4 regions of the Nonomuraea gerenzanensis genome follow, and region 1 is predicted to be linked to each of the others. Evidence: riboswitches for the same ligand, from Rfam matches in the RefSeq annotation. Region 1 holds a riboswitch; each other region holds the start of a gene.
What was found. A riboswitch is a leader RNA that binds a small molecule or an ion and turns the genes downstream of it on or off. The one in region 1 is predicted to bind cyclic di-AMP.
Positions count from the first base shown of each region.

Region 2: linked by a shared signal. The riboswitch ahead of LCN96_RS54965 (C40 family peptidase) and the one ahead of LCN96_RS30310 (glycoside hydrolase family 25 protein) in region 1 are both predicted to bind cyclic di-AMP.
Region 3: linked by a shared signal. The riboswitch ahead of LCN96_RS57265 (hypothetical protein) and the one ahead of LCN96_RS30310 (glycoside hydrolase family 25 protein) in region 1 are both predicted to bind cyclic di-AMP.
Region 4: linked by a shared signal. The riboswitch ahead of LCN96_RS43765 (coiled-coil domain-containing protein) and the one ahead of LCN96_RS30310 (glycoside hydrolase family 25 protein) in region 1 are both predicted to bind cyclic di-AMP.

Region 1 is NZ_CP084058.1:6,477,470-6,481,671, forward strand. Features, by position in the region: gene LCN96_RS30300 (DUF5317 family protein) at 272-817, shown strand; gene LCN96_RS30305 (DUF4383 domain-containing protein) at 1,148-1,594, shown strand; cyclic di-AMP (ydaO/yuaA leader) riboswitch at 1,819-1,959, shown strand; gene LCN96_RS30310 (glycoside hydrolase family 25 protein) at 1,971-2,741, shown strand; gene LCN96_RS30315 (dihydrofolate reductase family protein) at 2,851-3,417, shown strand; gene LCN96_RS30320 (Pr6Pr family membrane protein) at 3,511-4,167, shown strand.
Region 2 is NZ_CP084058.1:11,784,252-11,788,453, reverse strand. Features, by position in the region: gene LCN96_RS54975 (cytochrome P450) at 1-882, opposite strand, end outside; gene LCN96_RS54970 (LuxR C-terminal-related transcriptional regulator) at 1,112-1,324, shown strand; gene LCN96_RS54965 (C40 family peptidase) at 1,394-2,347, opposite strand; cyclic di-AMP (ydaO/yuaA leader) riboswitch at 2,447-2,598, opposite strand; gene LCN96_RS54960 (amino-acid N-acetyltransferase) at 2,865-3,446, shown strand; gene LCN96_RS54955 (RDD family protein) at 3,532-4,202, shown strand, end outside.
Region 3 is NZ_CP084058.1:10,074,607-10,078,808, forward strand. Features, by position in the region: gene LCN96_RS46825 (hypothetical protein) at 1-143, shown strand, start outside; gene LCN96_RS46830 (roadblock/LC7 domain-containing protein) at 173-547, shown strand; gene LCN96_RS46835 (hypothetical protein) at 559-930, shown strand; gene LCN96_RS46840 (alpha/beta fold hydrolase) at 993-1,838, opposite strand; gene LCN96_RS57265 (hypothetical protein) at 1,902-2,624, opposite strand; cyclic di-AMP (ydaO/yuaA leader) riboswitch at 2,811-2,946, opposite strand; gene LCN96_RS46850 (DUF5302 domain-containing protein) at 3,112-3,312, opposite strand; gene LCN96_RS46855 (rod shape-determining protein) at 3,526-4,202, shown strand, end outside.
Region 4 is NZ_CP084058.1:9,416,741-9,420,942, forward strand. Features, by position in the region: gene LCN96_RS43750 (TrpB-like pyridoxal phosphate-dependent enzyme) at 1-100, shown strand, start outside; gene LCN96_RS57550 (50S ribosomal protein bL37) at 177-254, opposite strand; gene LCN96_RS43755 (DeoR/GlpR family DNA-binding transcription regulator) at 400-1,179, shown strand; gene galT (galactose-1-phosphate uridylyltransferase) at 1,176-2,252, shown strand; cyclic di-AMP (ydaO/yuaA leader) riboswitch at 2,321-2,465, shown strand; gene LCN96_RS43765 (coiled-coil domain-containing protein) at 2,471-3,499, shown strand; gene LCN96_RS43770 (alpha/beta hydrolase family protein) at 3,496-4,202, opposite strand, start outside.

The sequences.
Region 1 (4,202 bases):
GCTGCCCCGGCATCGCCGTGCTGCGCCTCTTCGCCGAGCCGCAGGCGTGTCGCATGCGGCTCCAGCGGACTTCGTCCAGCCCGGTGACGGGGTCGCGGTCCTCGTCCATGAGTGGCCATCTCGCCCGACGAGACCGATGGTTCCGGACGTCGAAGGGCCGGTTCTGGCGCCTTGGCATTCCTCCGTGGGCTGAAGCAGATCTGAAGCCGTCGTGACACACCCGGCTGGTTGACTCCGGCGCAGGCAGCAGGTGGTGACGGAAGGGGCTGGGGTGCCTGGGTTTCTCGTGCTCGCGGCGGTGCCGGTCGTCGCCGGAGTCGCCGTCGGCCGCCTGCGGGGCGGTTGCCTGGTGGGCATCGCGGGCGGTTTTCGGGCGTACTGGCTGCTGTGGCTGGCGGTCGCGGTCCAGGCCGTGCACGCCTACGTGGTGGACGCCGCGCCGCTCCTCGTCCTGACCTTCGCCATCGTCCTGGTGTGGCTGGCGGTCAACTTCCCGCGCTTCTCGCCGCGGATGCGCCGGGCCGCCGTGCTCGTCCTGGCCGGGGCCGCGATGAACGGGCTGGCCATCGCGCTGAACGGGGCCATGCCGTACTCGGCTTGGGCGGCGGAGGTCATCGGGCTGCCGCCCGGCAGTGCCACGGCCAAGAACGAGCCGGCCTCGTCCGGCACGCAGCTGCTCTTCCTGGCCGACATCATTCCGATCCCCGGCCTGCGGAAGATCGTCAGCTTGGGCGATGTCGTCCTCTCGGTCGGCACCGCTCTGCTCATCGCCGCCGCGATGCGGCGGCATCCCGACACGAAAGGTCGTTCGTCATGAAGCGCGTCAAGAACTCGCCCAGGATCGCCCAGGCGGTGTGCGCGTTGTTCGCGCTCGCCACGTTGCTCTACACCGTGGGGGCGCCCTGGGACTCGCACTGACTGCATCCGCCGCCGGCCTGGGGTGAGGACGGCGGCCCGGGGCGGGTCGTCGGTGAGCACGTGCGAGGGCAGGAGAGCGGCCGCTGTCGTGAACGACGCAGCGGAGCGGCTCGCGATCGCCAAGTGGCCGCTGTCGCAGGCGATGCCGCAGACAGCCGTTACTCACAAGTGCCGACTGACTTGGCATCTGAGGGTAGAAGGGGGGTCCACCTAGCAAGGGAGGTCCACGATGGACACCCCGCACACCCCCACCGCCCGCACACCCCTGCAGCTCGCCGCCCTCATCGTCGGTGCGGCATTCCTGCTGGTCGGGGTGCTGGGCTTCATCCCCGGCATCACCACTGACTACGACGAGCTGCAGTTCGCCGGCCACGAGTCCGGCGCGCACCTGCTCGGCGTCTTCCAGGTATCGATCCTGCACAACATCGTCCACCTGTTGTTCGGCATCGTCGGCGTCCTGCTCGCCCGGACCTGGAGCGGCGCGCGCAACTTCCTCATCGGCGGAGGCGTGATCTACCTGCTGCTGTGGATCTACGGCCTGCTGGTCGGGCATGACACGCCGGCCAACTTCGTCCCGCTGAACACTGCCGACAACTGGCTGCACCTGGGGCTGGGCATCGTCATGATCGCCCTCGGCCTGGTCCTGAGCCGCCGCCGCGTCACCGCGGAGCGCTGACCCCGGGGACGGCGGAAAGTTTTACCCAGCCGCGGATCGCCGACTGGGACGGCGATGAAGGCCCCCACCCCCAGGGGACCTTCTTTGCCATATTTGCACCGCTTTTGGGGTGATATGTACCTTCGATAGGCAGGCAACGCACGTACTGACGCGTTCGTGTCAGGTCGTCGCCTGCACTGTCGACCGGACCGAGCGCCGTTCCCGCCGGCTCTGACCGCGAGAACGACGCCCGGCCGCCGAATCCGCATGACCCGCGGAACCGGGGACCCAATCTTTCCGGGGTGAATCGGGCGCACGCCGCGCCCGTAGGGCACTTCCAGGCCCGAACCCGTCAGCTAACCCGGTAGGCGGCATGGAAGCAAGGAGTCATCCCCTCATGCCCAAGCCCCGGCTTGCCACCACCCTGAAGAACCAGCTCACCGAGCGCTGCGCGCTGGCCGTCGGCGGCGCGATCCTGGCGGGCGCCACCGCCCTGACCGGCGTGGCCGGCACGGCGCTGGCCTCGTCCGCCGGCCACGTCACCCAGCACGAGACCCCGCAGGGATCCCAGCAGGGGGCCCGCTCGCTCTCCTACGGCCTGGACATCTCCAACTACGAGCCGCTCTACGACTGGAACGCCAGCTCGGCCCAGTTCGGCATCGTCAAGGCCACGGAGGGCACCGAGTTCCGCGACGCCTCGTTCGCCAGGAACTGGCGGGAGCTGGGCGCCAAGGGCATCGTGCGCGGCGCCTACCACTACGGCCACCCCGGCAACGACCCCATCGCCGAGGCCGACCACTTCCTGTCCGTGGTGAACGCGCAGCCCGCCGAGCCCGGCGATCTGCTGGTCCTGGACCTGGAGACGGCCGACGACCGGTCCGTCGAGCAGGTGAACGCCTGGGCCAAGGCGTGGCTGGCCCACGTCAAGGCCAGGACCGGGGTCACCCCGATGTTCTACAGCGGCTGGAACTTCGCCGACACCTACGGCAAGGGCCTGGCCGACTACCCGCTCTGGGTGGCGCACTACGGTAAGGCCAAGGGCATGATCACCCCGCCCGCCGACTGGAAGTCCTGGACGATCCACCAGTACACCGACTCCCCGATCGACCAGAACGTCTCCTCTCTGAGCCCCGACGAGCTGCGCGACCTGGGCAGGCGCACCGCCTGAGGCGCGGCCTGCGTGGCCGCGCCGAGAAGTGCCGCCGGTGATGTCGAGACGGCGCGCCCGGCTCCGACCTCCTCCTGAGAGCACCGATCGAGACGGAGGAGGGCTCACGATGAGCAAGGTGGTGCTGGACGTGTCGGTGTCCCTGGACGGTTTCACGACCGGGCCGGACGTCCGGGAGGACGAGCCCATGGGCGACGGCGGCGAACGGCTGCACGAGTGGATGGGCGGCGGCGGGATCGACGAGGTGGTCCGCCGCCAGGTGGACGAGGCGGTGGGGGCCACGGTCATCGGGCGGCGCACGTTCGACCTGGGTCTGCGTCCGTGGGGCGGCACTCCGTGGGCCGGCGTGCCGAGCTTCGTGGTCACCCACCGGACCAGGCAGGACCTTCTCGGGGACAACGGCGGGACGTTCGCGTTCGACGGGCTGGAGGCGGCGGTCCGGCGTGCCGGGGACGCGGCCGGGGGCAAGGACGTCCTGGTGCTGGGTGCGGGCGTCGCCCGGCAGTTGCTCGCGGCGGGGTTGCTCGACGAGGTGTGGCTGCACCTGGTTCCGGTGCTGCTCGGCGGGGGCACGCCGCTGTTCGGCGGCGAACGGGCCGAGCTGGTCCCGGTCGGGGAGCCGGGCACAGGCGACGCGCTCGTGACTCATTTGCGCTACCGCGTCGCCCGCCCCTGAAGCCCTACCGCGTCGCCCGCCCTCGAAGCCCGGATCTGCGGAGAATCGCCGCCTGGTGGGCGCTTCCGGCGCTAACGTGATCTTGTGGCGGACATGCGTGAGGGACGGCTGACGGCGTGGCGGCTCCTGCTGGTCGCGGCAACCGTGACGGGCCTGGTGTGCCTGACGTCGTCGATCGGCCGCCCATGGGCCTACTTCACGGTCCAGAGCAACGTCATGCTGGCGCTCTACTACGGCTGGCGGGTGGCCGCGGGCCGCAGGAGGCCCGCCTCCGCCGCAGTCAAGGGCGCGGTGACGCTGTACCTGCTGGTCACCTGCCTGGTCAACTACGTCTCGCGCGATCTGGAGAACCCGCTGGCGCTGCTGGACGGGGGCGGCGCGCGCGGATGGGGCAACTTCCTGCTGCACTACGTGACGCCGCTCATGGCGGTGACCGACTGGATCGCGTTCGACCGGGGAAGCCGGGCGCGGTGGGCGGCGCCGTTCGCCTGGCTGGGGTATCCGCTGCTGTACGGCGCGTTCGTGCTGCTCGCCGCCCCCAACCTGCCGCGCCGCTACGTCTACCCGTTCCTGAACGTGGAACGGCTGGGCTGGCCGACGGTGGCGTCGGTGGCCGCCGGCGTGCTGGCCGCCTTCGTGGTGCTGGGGTACGCCCTGCTCGGCCTGCGCCGGCTCACCACCCCCAAGGCGGGGGTCGGGGATGCCCGGCCCGCTCCCCATGTCCCAGAGGTGCCGCGCCCGCGGGCGTGAGGCCGAGCCGCAGGCCGGTCTCGTTCTGACTACCG
Region 2 (4,202 bases), 5.3 Mb from region 1:
CATCACCATCGTGCCCTTCGGCACCGGCGTCCCGCCCAGCGACACGTCCTCCAGGGCCACTCTGGAGGTGAGCTGCACCGGCGGGTCGTAGCGCAGCACCTCCTCCACCACGTGCTTGGGCCGTCGTGCCGCCTCCGGCAGCAGCCCGTGCCGCAGCAGGGCCGGCACGCCGTTGGCGATGAGGTTCACGGTCGTCTCGTGGCCGGCCACGAGCAGCAGCACGCAGGTGGCCAGCAGCTCGGCCTCGGTGAGCTCCTGGACGCGGGTCAGGGCGCTCAGCAGGTCGTCGCCGGGCCGCTCCCGCCTGAGCGCGGCCAGCTCACGGAAGTAGTCGCCGAACTCCTTTCTGGCCCGCCCGGTTTCCGATAAGAGGTCTGCTGTAAGCATCGGGTCAAGGCCGCGCGCCAGCTTCTCGCTCCAGCCGCGAAAGCGTTCGTGGTCCTCGGCGGGCACCCCGAGCATCTCGCTGATCACCATGACGGGCAGCGGGTAGGCCAGCCCGGACACCAGGTCGGCCTCCTCGGGTAGCGCGCGGATCAGCGAGGCGGCGATCGACTCCACGCGCGGGCGCAGCCGTTCGACCATGCGCGGGGTGAACGCCCTGCTCACCAGGGCGCGCAGCCTCGTGTGGTCGGGCGGGTCCAGCCACAGGAACGAGGCGGTGGGCTGACCTGGGTCTCCGCTGTCCTGGCCGCGCGGGCCGCGGCCGAAGCGCGGATCGCGCAGCAGGGTCGAGCAGAGCTCGTGGGTGGTGGCGACGAGCAGGCCCGCGCGCGTACGGAAGAGGGCGCCGCGCGTGCTCAGCTCGCGATAACGGGAGTAAGGATCACGCAGAAATGCCCGATCGAACGGATCAAAACCCAGGACGTCAGCCGGGCTCAAAACCGCTGGATCCGGAGGGCCGGAAGGCTCCATGAGATCGTTTATCCCGAGCTGATCGGTGCCGACATATCGCGAGTAGGTCACATATATCGGATCATGTCAATAGCGCTCGTCAAGAGCAGAGATTGTCATGCTTGACGACCTTTCCAGGATGCGTTTACGGTCTGCGAGGAGCGACTTCGGCCCGGTCCCGAGGCCCAAGTTCACCTGTTGGGGGGGAGGGCTCCCGATGGATGTGCTCACAGAAGGTGTTGAGCTGACCCATGCGGATCTTGCGTTACTGGCGGAGCTGGCCAAGGGGGTCACGGTCGACCGGGTGGGCAGACGGCTGGATATCAGCGGGCGCACCGTGCGCCGGAGATTACGCGGCATCTGTGACCGCATAGGCGTCGCCACGGCGATCGAGGCCGTGGCGTGGGCGGCGCGCCGCCAGCTGATCTAGCGGCGGGTGCCCAGGGGGAGGGGCGCCGGTGGGCGGTCAGCCGGCGATGCGGACCGCTCCGGTGGGCGGTCAGTCGGCGATGCGGACCGCTCCGGCGAACGGCCTGTTGGCGATCGAGGCGATCCGCACGACGTCTCCGGTCTGCGGCGCGTGCACCATCATCCCGCCGCCGAGGTAGATGCCCACGTGGTGCAGGTCGTTGTAGAAGAACACCAGGTCGCCCGGGCGCAGCTCCTCGCGCGAGATGTGCCTGCCCGCGGTCCACTGGCTGCCGGTGTAGTGCGGCAGTGAGATGCCGACCTTCTGGTAGGCCGCCATGACGAGGCCGGAGCAGTCGTAGGAGCTGGGCCCCTCGGCGCCCCAGACGTACGGCTTGAGCTGCTGCGTCAGCGCCCACCGCGCCGCCTGTGCCGCCTTGCCGCTGCCGACGATGGGCAGGTTGACGCGCTGCGCCCGCGTACCGGGCCGGCCGGCCTCGCCCAGCGCCCGCCTGAACAGGTTGCTCTCGACCTTGGTGACCAGCTTGGTGATCTTGTCGCGCTTGCCGTCGAGCTCGCCGACGATCTTCTGCACCTCGTCGATGCGTGACTTGGCGCCGGCCCTGGCCCGCTCGGCGGCCTCCCTGGCCGCCGTGACCTGGTTGACCTCGGCGCCCTGCTGCTGCTCCAGCACGTCCATGGTGGCGGCGCGGTCGAGGAAGGTGTCGGGGTCGCCGGAGGTGGCGAAGGCCAGCATCCGGTTCATGCCGCCGGTCATGTAGGCGTTCTGCGCCAGCAGCGCGGCCTTGGCGCGCTTGGCCTCCAGGTCGGCCTCACTGGTCGCCAGCGTCTTCTGTGCGGCGTCGGCGGCCTTCTTGGCGGTCTTGAGCTTCTCCCGCTGGCCGTTGTACTCCTCGGTCAGCGTCTCGATCTCGGTGTGCATCTTCTCGACCTGCTTGGCCAGGTCCTGGAGCGAGGGCTCTGGGTCCGCGGACGCCGGGGTGACGGGAATGGCTATCAGGAGCGCGGCCACTGTGAAACTCACCACACCGCCGAGGCGGCGTGATCGCCCGAGACGCCCCTGAGGGCGGGCCTGCCTGCCCGCCGCCTGCTCTCCGCCGTGACGCGTGCGCTTCACCAACCAAGCTCCCTTCCTCTACGCCGACCGGGTTAGCTGACGGGTTCGGGCCGGAGCAGCCCTACCGAACAACTCGGATTCACCCCGAATGGCGGGCGATGGGGGTCGCCGCCGGTGGGTCCCCGGCTCCCCTCGCGGGGATTGGGCGTGTCCCGCGCGCGCGACACGCGGGGAACATCGTCGCTGGACACTAATGCACTCCGAGTTCGTGCTCAACCGGAACTGCCGAGTTCATAGAGGTTTCACAACCGAAGGGTCACAAGGTGATCTCGTGCCTGACCGGGCAGAACGAGCTTTATGTCCCGTTCGTTGCTGCTTCTGCCAGATGGGGAGAGCGTGCTCGGCTGGCCACCGGATGTAACAGGATGGGGCGAGACATGGGAGTTAGGTCTGAGCCGTAATGACATCTGTACTCTGGAGAGCCATGGAGCAGGTGGCCGAACTGGCGACGTCCGAGACCCAGCCCGAGAGCGCGGTCGTGGTCCGGCGTGCCCGCACGCCCGATGTCCGGGTGATCAGGCGGCTGGTGGACACCTATGCGGGCGCGGGCCCGCGGCTTCTGGAGAAGGCCACGGTGACCCTGTACGAGGACGTGCAGGAGTTCTGGGTGGCCGAGAGGGGCGGGCAGGTTGTCGGCTGTGGCGCGCTCCACGTGTTGTGGGAGGACCTCGCGGAGGTCCGCACCGTGGCCGTGGATCCGGCGTGCCGCGGCATGGGCGTCGGCCATCGGATCGTCTCGGCGCTGATACAGCACGCGAAGGATCTGGGTCTGCGACGTGTATTCTGTCTGACTTTTGAGGTCGACTTCTTCGCGAGACACGGCTTTCGCTCGATTCAGGGCACACCGGTCTCACCAGAGGTGTACGCCGAACTCCTGGCCTCGTACGACGAGGGCGTGGCGGAGTTCCTCGACCTGGAACACGTCAAACCGAACACCCTGGGCAACACCCGCATGCTGCTCCATCTGACATCGGGTGACGCGGACCTTGACCAGATGGAAAGGTGATTGTTGATACCTATGTCGATACGTTGGGCAGCACAGGCATGTGTCCTGACACGTGCCACATGCGCACTCGAAGCGAGGTGACACGGTGAGCACCGGACAGCCGCCGTATCCACAGGACGAATCCGGCGAGAATCCCCCTTACGGGCAGCACAACGCGGGCCGCCACCCTGGCGAGCCCGACCCGGACGTGACTGTGGTCGGCTACCGGGCGGACGACGCCTACGGCCAGCAGCCCCCATACGGCCAGCAGCAGGGCCATGGGCAGCAGCAGGGCTACGGCCAGCAGCCCCAGTACGGCCAGCAGCAGCAAGGCTACGGCCAGCAGGGCTACGACCAGCAGCAGCAGTACGGTCAGCAGCAGGGTTACGGTCAGCAACAGCAGTCGCAGCCCGGCTACGGCCAGCAAGGACAGTACGGCCAGCAGCAGGGCTACGGTCAGCAGCAGCAGTCGCAGCCCGGCTACGGCCAGCAGCAATACAGCGACCAGCAGGGCTACGGCCAGCAGCAGGGCTACGGCGACCAGCAGCAGCAGTACGGCCAGCAGGGCTACGGCCAGCAACCGCAGTCCGGCCAGCAGTCCGCCTACGGCCAGCAGCCGCAGTCCCAGCCCGGATACGGCCAGCAGCAGGGTTACGGTCAGCAGCAGCAGTCGCAGCCGGATTACGGCCAGCAGGCCCAGTACGGTCAGCAGCCGCAGTCCCAGCCGGGCTACGGCCAGCAGGGCTACGACCAGCAGCAGCAGTACGGCCAGCAGGG
Region 3 (4,202 bases), 3.6 Mb from region 1:
TGCCCCAGCGGCGGACGCCGCGCGAGCGTCCGCCGCACGACCCGGCGGCGCGGGCCCAGCCGCTGGGCCCGCCCGTGACGGGCGATCCGACCGATCTGGCGCTGCTGATGCGGCTGAAGAAGGCGCTCGAGGAGCTGTCGTGAGGTTCCCCTCACTCAGGAGGAGGCCACCCGTGGAGCTGGGACAAGAGGTTCTGGAGGAGATGGCGCTCCTGCGCGAGCGCACCCCGGACGTCCAGGGGAGCGTCGCGTGCACCGTCGACGGCCTGCAACTGGCCTGCGACCTGCCCGGGAAGGCCGGCGAGCAGGCGGCGGCGCTGTCGGCGGCGCTGCTCGCGATGAGCCGGCGCATGCTCGTCATCTCCGGCCAGGGGGCACTGGAGGAGACGCTCATCTCCGGCACGGCCGGGTTCACGGCGTTCTACGCCGCCGGCCCCACCATCGTCCTCACAGTCCTGGCCGGGCCCGGCGCGAACGTCGGGCTGCTGCGGCTGGAGGGCAGGAAGACGGCTGCCAGCGTGGCCGCCGTCGCAGCTCGTCAACGATGAGAGGAGAGAACATGGCCGGCATGGACGTGTCGCTCAAGGAGATGATGACCATCGACGGCTCCATCGGGGCCGCCATCGTCGACCACGGCAGCGGCATGGCGCTCGGCGCGCTCGGCGGCTCCAAGGACCTGGACCTCCAGGTCGCCGCGGCCGGCAACACGGAGGTGGTCAAGGCCAAGCTGCGCACGATGGACTCGCTGGGGCTCAAGGACGCCATCGAGGACATCCTCATCACGCTCAGCGGCCAGTACCACATCATCCGGCCGATCACCGGGCGCAGCGGCAAGGGGCTGTTCCTGTACCTGGCGCTCGACCGCAACCGCGGCAACCTGGCCCTGGCCCGCCATCAGCTCCGAGGCATCGAGGAGAAGCTGGAGGTCTGACGCCCGTTCCGGTGGCCCGCCCTTGGGGGGCCGGGCCACCGGCGGCGTCGGCCTCGTCGCCGTCAGGCCGAGGTCAGCTTGGTGATCTCGGCGACGAAGCTCGGCCACAGCTCGCGCGGCAGGTCGTGCCCCATCCCCGGATACGTCACCAGCCGCGCCCCCGGGATCGCCGCGGCCGTGGCCCGGCCGCCCACCACCGGGACGAGCGGATCCGCCTCCCCGTGCAGCACCAGCGTGGGCACCGCGACCTGGGCGAGCAGCTCCGTACGGTCGCCCGACGCCATGATCGCGGCGAGCTGCCTGGCCGTGCCCGCCGGGTCGAAGCAGCGGTCGTAGGCCAGCCCGGCCATCGCCCTGATCCGTTCCTGGTCCAGCTCGTAGCCCGGCGACCCGATCGTGGACCAGGTCCGTACCGCCTGCTCCAGCACCGCCTCGCGGCCCTGGGCCGGCCTGCCCATCAGGATCGCCGCGGCGGCCTCCGTGGGCGGGGCCACCGACGGGCCGGGCGTGGACATGATCGAGGTCAGGGTCAGCACCCGCTCGGGGTGCCGGATGGCCAGCGTCTGGGCGATCATCCCGCCCATGGAGGCGCCCACGATGTGCGCCGCCGTCCAGCCGAGCACGTCCATGAGGGCCGCGGTGTCGTCGGCCAGGTCGTCCAGCAGGTACGGCGGTGCCGCGCCCGTCGCGGGCACGCCGTGGTCGTGGAAGTGGGTGGACAGGCCCGCGTCGCGGTTGTCGAACCGTACGACGTGGTGTCCCTGCTCGGCGAGGAGCTCGCAGAGCCCCTCGTCCCACTGGATGAGCTGGGCGCCGAGTCCCATGATGAGGAGCAGGGGACGGCCCGTGGGTGAGCCGAAGCTCTCGTAGGCGATTTCGATGCCGTTCGCGGCTGCGCGGGTGGTCACGCCGACCAGAATGACATTCTGGTCGGCTCCTCGTAAAGCGCCGGCGCTTGAGAAGCGCCGGGGTCAGCGCACGAGGAGGGCGCGCAGGCGCTCGCCGCCGAGCACCACGCCGCCGCCCGCCATCGACAGGACGCCCGCCGTCAGCGCGCCGCCGACCACGCCCGACTCCTTCGCCTCGCCCACGGGGGCGTCGAGGAGCTGGTCGTTCGCGGCGGCGGACTCCTCCTCAGACTGCGGCGGGGTCGCGGGGTTCGGGTCGCGCCGGGACCAGGCGCCGGTGGAGAACGGCACGGGGTGGTTCTTCTTGCCCACCCCGGCACCCCACTTGGTGATGACGTAGTCGACCTCGATGTGCCCCTGGCCGCCGACGCCGTCCACGCCCAGCGTGCTGGGGTTGAACTCGCCGCCGGTCAGCTCGGCGAACGTCTTGGCGTCGAGGTCCAGCATGATGCCGCGGTTGGAGGGCGCGCCCGGCCCGCGGTCACCCACGAAGAAGGGCATCTTCTTGCCCTTGTACACCACGTAACCCTCGGTCAGCAGCGGCCAGCTCGGGCTCGCCGCCAGCCCCTTCTGCATCGGCTTGCCGCTGGCCGGCAGGCCCGTGTCACCGGCGCGGCCGGAGGCGTCGTCCCAGAAGTACGAAGCCGTGGTCGAGCCCTTGAGCAAAATCTTCTGGCCGGTGTCGGTGTCGGAGTCGGCATGGGCGGCCGTGCCGGCGATGGTCAGCGCTCCGACGGTGGAGGCGGTGAGCACGGCGAGGGAACGCAGGCCAAAACGGGCAGACATGAAGCAGCAAAACCCTTCACTGGGGGACAGGGAGGTTGCACTCACGGAAAAAAGGGCGCGGCGGAGCAGAACTCCGCGATATCGCTACGCGAAGCGCAAGATACGAGTCTTCGGGGAAGGGGGCCGCTCAGCAGGCGGCCGGCAGGTAGCGGTCCGGGGGTACGACGCGCTGGTGCATGGGGTAGCTTGTCCTCTCCATCACGCCTACCGGGTTAGCTGACGGGTTCGGGCGTGGAGATGCCCTACCGGCACAGCGCCGGATTCACCCCAACAAAGGTGGTTCCCCGGTTCCCGAGGGTTCGGGATTCGGCGCCAACCGGTCGTCCCTCTGGGGTAAGGACTAGGTCACCGGCTGGTAATGGCGATTACCTTAGCCACGGAATCGGACATCTGCAAACGATTCGCCATGAATCACCATAAAGATCTACCTGCGTTCGGGAAGAAAAAAGGGGGCACGGCATGCCGTACCCCCGCCAGAATGTCAGCCTCAGCCGCCGCTCTTGCGCCTGAACGATCTTTTACTCGCAGCCGGACCGTGCGCCCCGTGGATCTTCGATGGGTCGCCGCCCCTGCCACCGGCGCCCGATCCCGCGTGCTGGTTGCGCTTGCGCTCCAGTGCCTCGCGGAACTTGCGCTTCAGCTCGTCCTCGGGAGTTTCGCTGACTTCCGGCTCCGGTGTATCCGCCATGAGGACCTCCATGGTGTTGGGGACAGTTCACAGCTTCGCACGGGACCGCTTATGACGCGAAACCGGGCCTGCGCGCAAGTGAAGGCCCGCAACCGGAAGCCCGGGCCGGGACCGGGCGGGCGACGTCGATCACGGTCCCCGTACACACCGGGTAAAGGGGATCCGCTCCGTTCGTGGTGTTGGGTTGGGACAGGTGCGGATATGGATCCCACGATGAGACTCCTCGGTCGTGACCTGGCGATGGATCTTGGGGCGGCGAGCACGCGGATCTACGTCAAACGCAAGGGAATCGTGCTCGACGAGCCCTCCGTCGTCATGTGCGACGACCGCACGGGCAAGATCGTCGGATACGGCGCGGAGGCCGCCGACGAGACCGGCGGGCGCACGCACTGGCCGGTCAGCGGCGGGCTGCCGGCCGACGCCGAGCTGGCCCGGCGCATGATCCGGCACTTCCTGCGCAAGGTGCACTGGCACCCGTACGCCAGGCCGCGCCTGGTCATGGCGCTGCCGCCCGACTCCACGGCGATCGACCGCGAGGCGCTGCAGGACATCGCGTACGAGGCGGACGCCAGGATCGTGCACCTGGTCCCGCACGCGCTGGCGGCCGCGCTCGGCGCGGGCATGTCGCGCGGCGGGCACACCGGCCACATGGTGATCGACATCGGCCGCGACGCCGCGCGGATCGCCGTGCTGTCGGGCGAGTCCGTGGTGGCGACCGGCTCGGTGCCGTACGGCGGGCAGGCCGTGAACCGGGCGATCGTGCGCTTCGTGGAGCGGGAGCACGGGCTGCAGCTCGACGACCGCGAGGCCGAGGCGGCCAAGCGGCACGCGCACGACGGCGAGGTCATGGTGCGGGCCCGCGACCCGGAAACGGGCCGCGAGCGGCAGCT
Region 4 (4,202 bases), 2.9 Mb from region 1:
CGATCTGGGCGCCTACGATCGGTATCTGGCGGGCGAGCTGGAGGACTACACGCTGCCCCAGGAGCGCATCGACCAGGCCCTGACCGAGCTGCCAGGCTGAACAAGGGGCGATCGGCCGAGCGCGAGTGACCCGCTGAAGGTGGATGGCCGCCCTCTCCCGCAAGGGCGGCCGCCCGTCATCGGGCCGTGGGCCGCTTGCCGTGGTTCGCCTTCTTCTTCTTGCGTGCCCTGCCCTTGCGTGCGCGCCTGGCCATAAGCTCGCCTCCGGTGAATCTCCGGTGATCGGTGAGCCCCCACCGTCCCCCGTCGCGCTGACCAGCGCAAGCGTTCCAGCGCTAACTAACATTCCCCAACAATTCCGTGTCATAATTTGGTGGAATCTGTTGGAAGGAGCGGGGCGTGCTCGCACAGCAGCGTCAGCAGGCGATTCTCGAACGCGTGCGCAGCAACGGCGGCGTCCGGGTGGCCGACCTCGTCCGCGAGCTCGGCGTCTCCGACATGACCATCCGTCGCGACCTCGAGGTGCTGGCCGAACGCGGGCTGCTGGAGAAGGTGCACGGCGGCGCGACCGCGCTCGGCCCCGGCTCGACCGAGGAGCCCGGGTTCACCGCCAAGTCCGCCCGGCAGCAGCAGGAGAAAGAGGCGATCGCGCGGCACGCCGCCACGCTGGTCCGTCCCGGCACGGCCGTGGCGCTGTCGGCGGGCACCACCACGTGGGCGCTGGCGCACCACCTGATCGGCGTGCCCGAGCTGACCGTGATCACCAACTCGATCCCGGTCGCCGACGTCTTCCACCGCAACCCGCGCGCCGACCGCACGGTCGTGCTGACCGGGGGCGTACGCACGCCGTCCGACGCCCTGGTGGGCCCCGTCGCCGTGGCCGCGATCCGCCGCCTGCACGTGGACACGCTCTTCCTGGGCGTGCACGGGATGAGCGTGCGCGCCGGGTTCACCACTCCGAACCTGCTGGAGTCCGAGACCGACAGGGAGCTGGTGACGGCCGCGACCCGGCTGGTCGTCCCCGCCGACCACACGAAGTGGAACACGGTCGGCATCAGCACCATCGCCGAGCTGAGCGAGGCCGACGTGGTCATCAGCGACGCGGGGTTGCCGGAGGACGCACGCACCGAGCTGGCCGAACGGGCCGGAGAACTGATCATCGCGGAGGGCACCCCTTGAAGCGCACCATCACCCATCTGGCCGACGGCCGGGAGCTGATCTACTTCGACCGGCGTGACGACGCCGACAGGAGCGCGATCGACCGGCGGACGCTCGGCCCCCGGCCGGTGGCGTCGGAGATGCGGTACGACCCGCTGACGGAGGAGTGGATCGCGATCGCCGGGCACCGGCAGACGCGCACGTTCCTGCCGACCGGCGGCACGGCCGAGTGCCCGCTGTGCCCCTCGTCCGACACCCGGTCGACGGAGATCCCCGCCCACGACTACGACGTGGTCGTGTTCGAGAACCGTTTTCCCTCCTTCTCCACAAATTTCGGGACTTATGAGGAGCCGGGCGGGCTGAGCGAGGTCCGTCCTGGCGTGGGGCGGTGCGAGGTGGTGTGCTTCACCTCCGATCACGACTCCTCCTTCTCCAAGCTCCCCGACTCCCAGGTGGAGCTGGTCATGGAGGCGTGGGCCGACCGTACGGCCGAGCTGTCCCAGATCGAGGGCGTGGAGCAGGTGTTCTGCTTCGAGAACCGGGGCGCCGAGATCGGCATCACGCTGGCCCATCCGCACGGCCAGATCTACGCCTACCCCTACGTCACCCCCAGGACCAAGCTGCAGCTCGCCGCCGCCGGCCGCTACACCAAGGGCAACCTGTTCGCCGACGTGCTGGCCGCCGAGCGGGAGGCGGGCACGCGGGTGGTGGCGAGCAACGAGCTGTGGACCGCGTTCGTGCCGGCCGCCGCGCGCTGGCCGTTCGAGGTGCACGTGTATCCGCACCGGCAGGTGCCCGACCTTGCGGCGCTGACGGAGGAGGAGCGGGCGGCGTTCGCACCCCTCTACACCTCCGTGCTGCGCGCGTTCGACGGATTGTTCGACATGGTGATGCCGTACATCTCCGCCTGGCACCAGGCGCCGGTGCGGGCGGGCAGGGAGCTGGGATACCTGCACCTGGAGCTGTTCAGCATCAGGCGGGCGGCGAACAAGCTCAAGTTCCTGGCCGGCTCGGAGTCCGCGATGGGCGCCTTCGTGAACGACGTTCTGCCGGAAGAGGCGGCCCGGCTGATTCGATCACAGATTGATCACTAATAGATTTCTACTTAAGGTCGCATGACCCGTGATCTACCACTAATATCCCCATATGCATCGGCCGTAACGGTCGTAGTACGCCTAATCCCGGGCGCCTCGCCCGGGAGCCGGGGACCCAAACCGCACCTGGGGTGAATCCGCTACGGCGGTAGGGAATCGCACCTCCCATGCCCGAACCCGTCAGCTAACCCGGCCGGCAGAGGGAGAGGAACATCTACGTGGCGGCTTCGTCCCCCGCGATTCTTGCCATCGGCCTCATCACCGCCACCGCCGTCACCCTGTCGGCGTCCCCCGCCACCGCCATGCCGGCGACATCCGCCACCGCCGCCGCCCTGTCGGCGGCATCCGCCACCGCCGCCGCCACCGCCGCAGCAGCGCCCAAGCCGACGGAGTCCGAGCTCCGCGCCCAGCTCAAGCAGCTCAACAGCAAGGTCGACAAGCTCATCGAGCAGTACAACCTCAAGCGCGTCGAGCTGGCCAAGGCCCAGGACGCCGCCAAGGCCGCCGCGGCCAGGGCGGCAGCGGCGGAGCAGACGCTGGCCGCCGCCGAGCAGCGAGTCGCCGACATCGCCCGCCTGCGTTACCAGAACGGCGACCCCTCCGCGCTGCCGGGCTTCATGCTCCCGACGGACGCCGGCACCGCGGCCCTGCTCGAACAGCTCACCGCCGAGCAGCAAGCACTCGTCGCGACCGTGGCCAAGGCCCGCGACGACAAGAAGAAGGCCAGCGAGGAGGCCGCCGCGCTGACCGAGCGGATCAAGTCGGACGCCGCCAAGGTGGACGAGCAGCGCGACGAGGCCGAGGACGTCATCGACGACATCAAGGACAAGCTCCAAGACCTCGTCCCGTTCGGGACGGGCCGCAACGCCAACGGCACCTGGGCCCCCGAGCTGCCCACCGGCTCCGACAACATCACCGCCCGGACCCGGCTGATGAAGGCCCAGGTGGAGAAGAACTTCTCGCTGCCGTTCACGGTCGGCTGCTTCCGCTCGGGCTCCAGCGGCGAGCATCCGCTCGGCCGGGCCTGCGACTTCATGATGAGCACGGGCGGCTCGATGCCCTCGGCCGCCAACAGCGCGCTCGGCGACCGGATCGCGGCCTGGGCGATCGCCAACAAGGACAAGCTCGGCGTGAAGTACGTGATCTGGAAGCAGCGCATCAACCAGGGCTCCGGGTGGCGGGCGATGTCGGACCGCGGCAGCGTCACCGAGAACCACTTCGACCACGTGCACATCTCGATGAACTAGGACGCCCCGCACGCCGAGGGACAGAACCTGGCCTCCGGGTGACGCGACGACGGCTCGTCCAGGATCGGCTGCCGCTGCCCCTTCAGGTGCCGGTCGAGGAAGGCGGCCACGTACGTGCGGGTCAGCTCGGCGGCGCGCTGCGCGGGCAGGGTGCCGTAGGCGGGCGTGACCCCGAGCGAGCCCTGCAGCAGCGGCCCGTCGGTGAACGACTGGTGCTCCGCCCCCGTCAGCACGATCCACCGCTTCCACCCGCTCAGCAGCTTCCAGTCACGCTCCCAGGACGGGTCCCGGCCGCCGGGCACGTGCTGCGGCGTGCCCAGGAACAGGAACGGCCGGGAGAACCCGCTCTTCGGGATGCGGGCGTAGGTGGTGCCGTCCATGTCGATCCCCGCGCGGATGCGCGGGTCCCGCAGCATGGACGCGACGGCGCCGGCCCCGCCGATCGACTGGCCGACCATGGCGGTCCTGGAGCGGTCGAGCACCCCGGCGCCGTCCCACTCCGACGGCAGCCGGTCCAGCACGAACGACACGTCCGCCGCCCGGCCCAGGACCACGCCCGTGCCGAAGCCGGGGTCGGCGTCGCTGTCGCACGCCAGGCACTCCGCGACCGTCCCGTCGGCCAGGGTGGTGGCGTAGCTCTCGTAGGGGTGGTCGACGCCGGCCACGACGTAGCCGCGGCTGGCCAGGTCCTCGGCCAGGGACG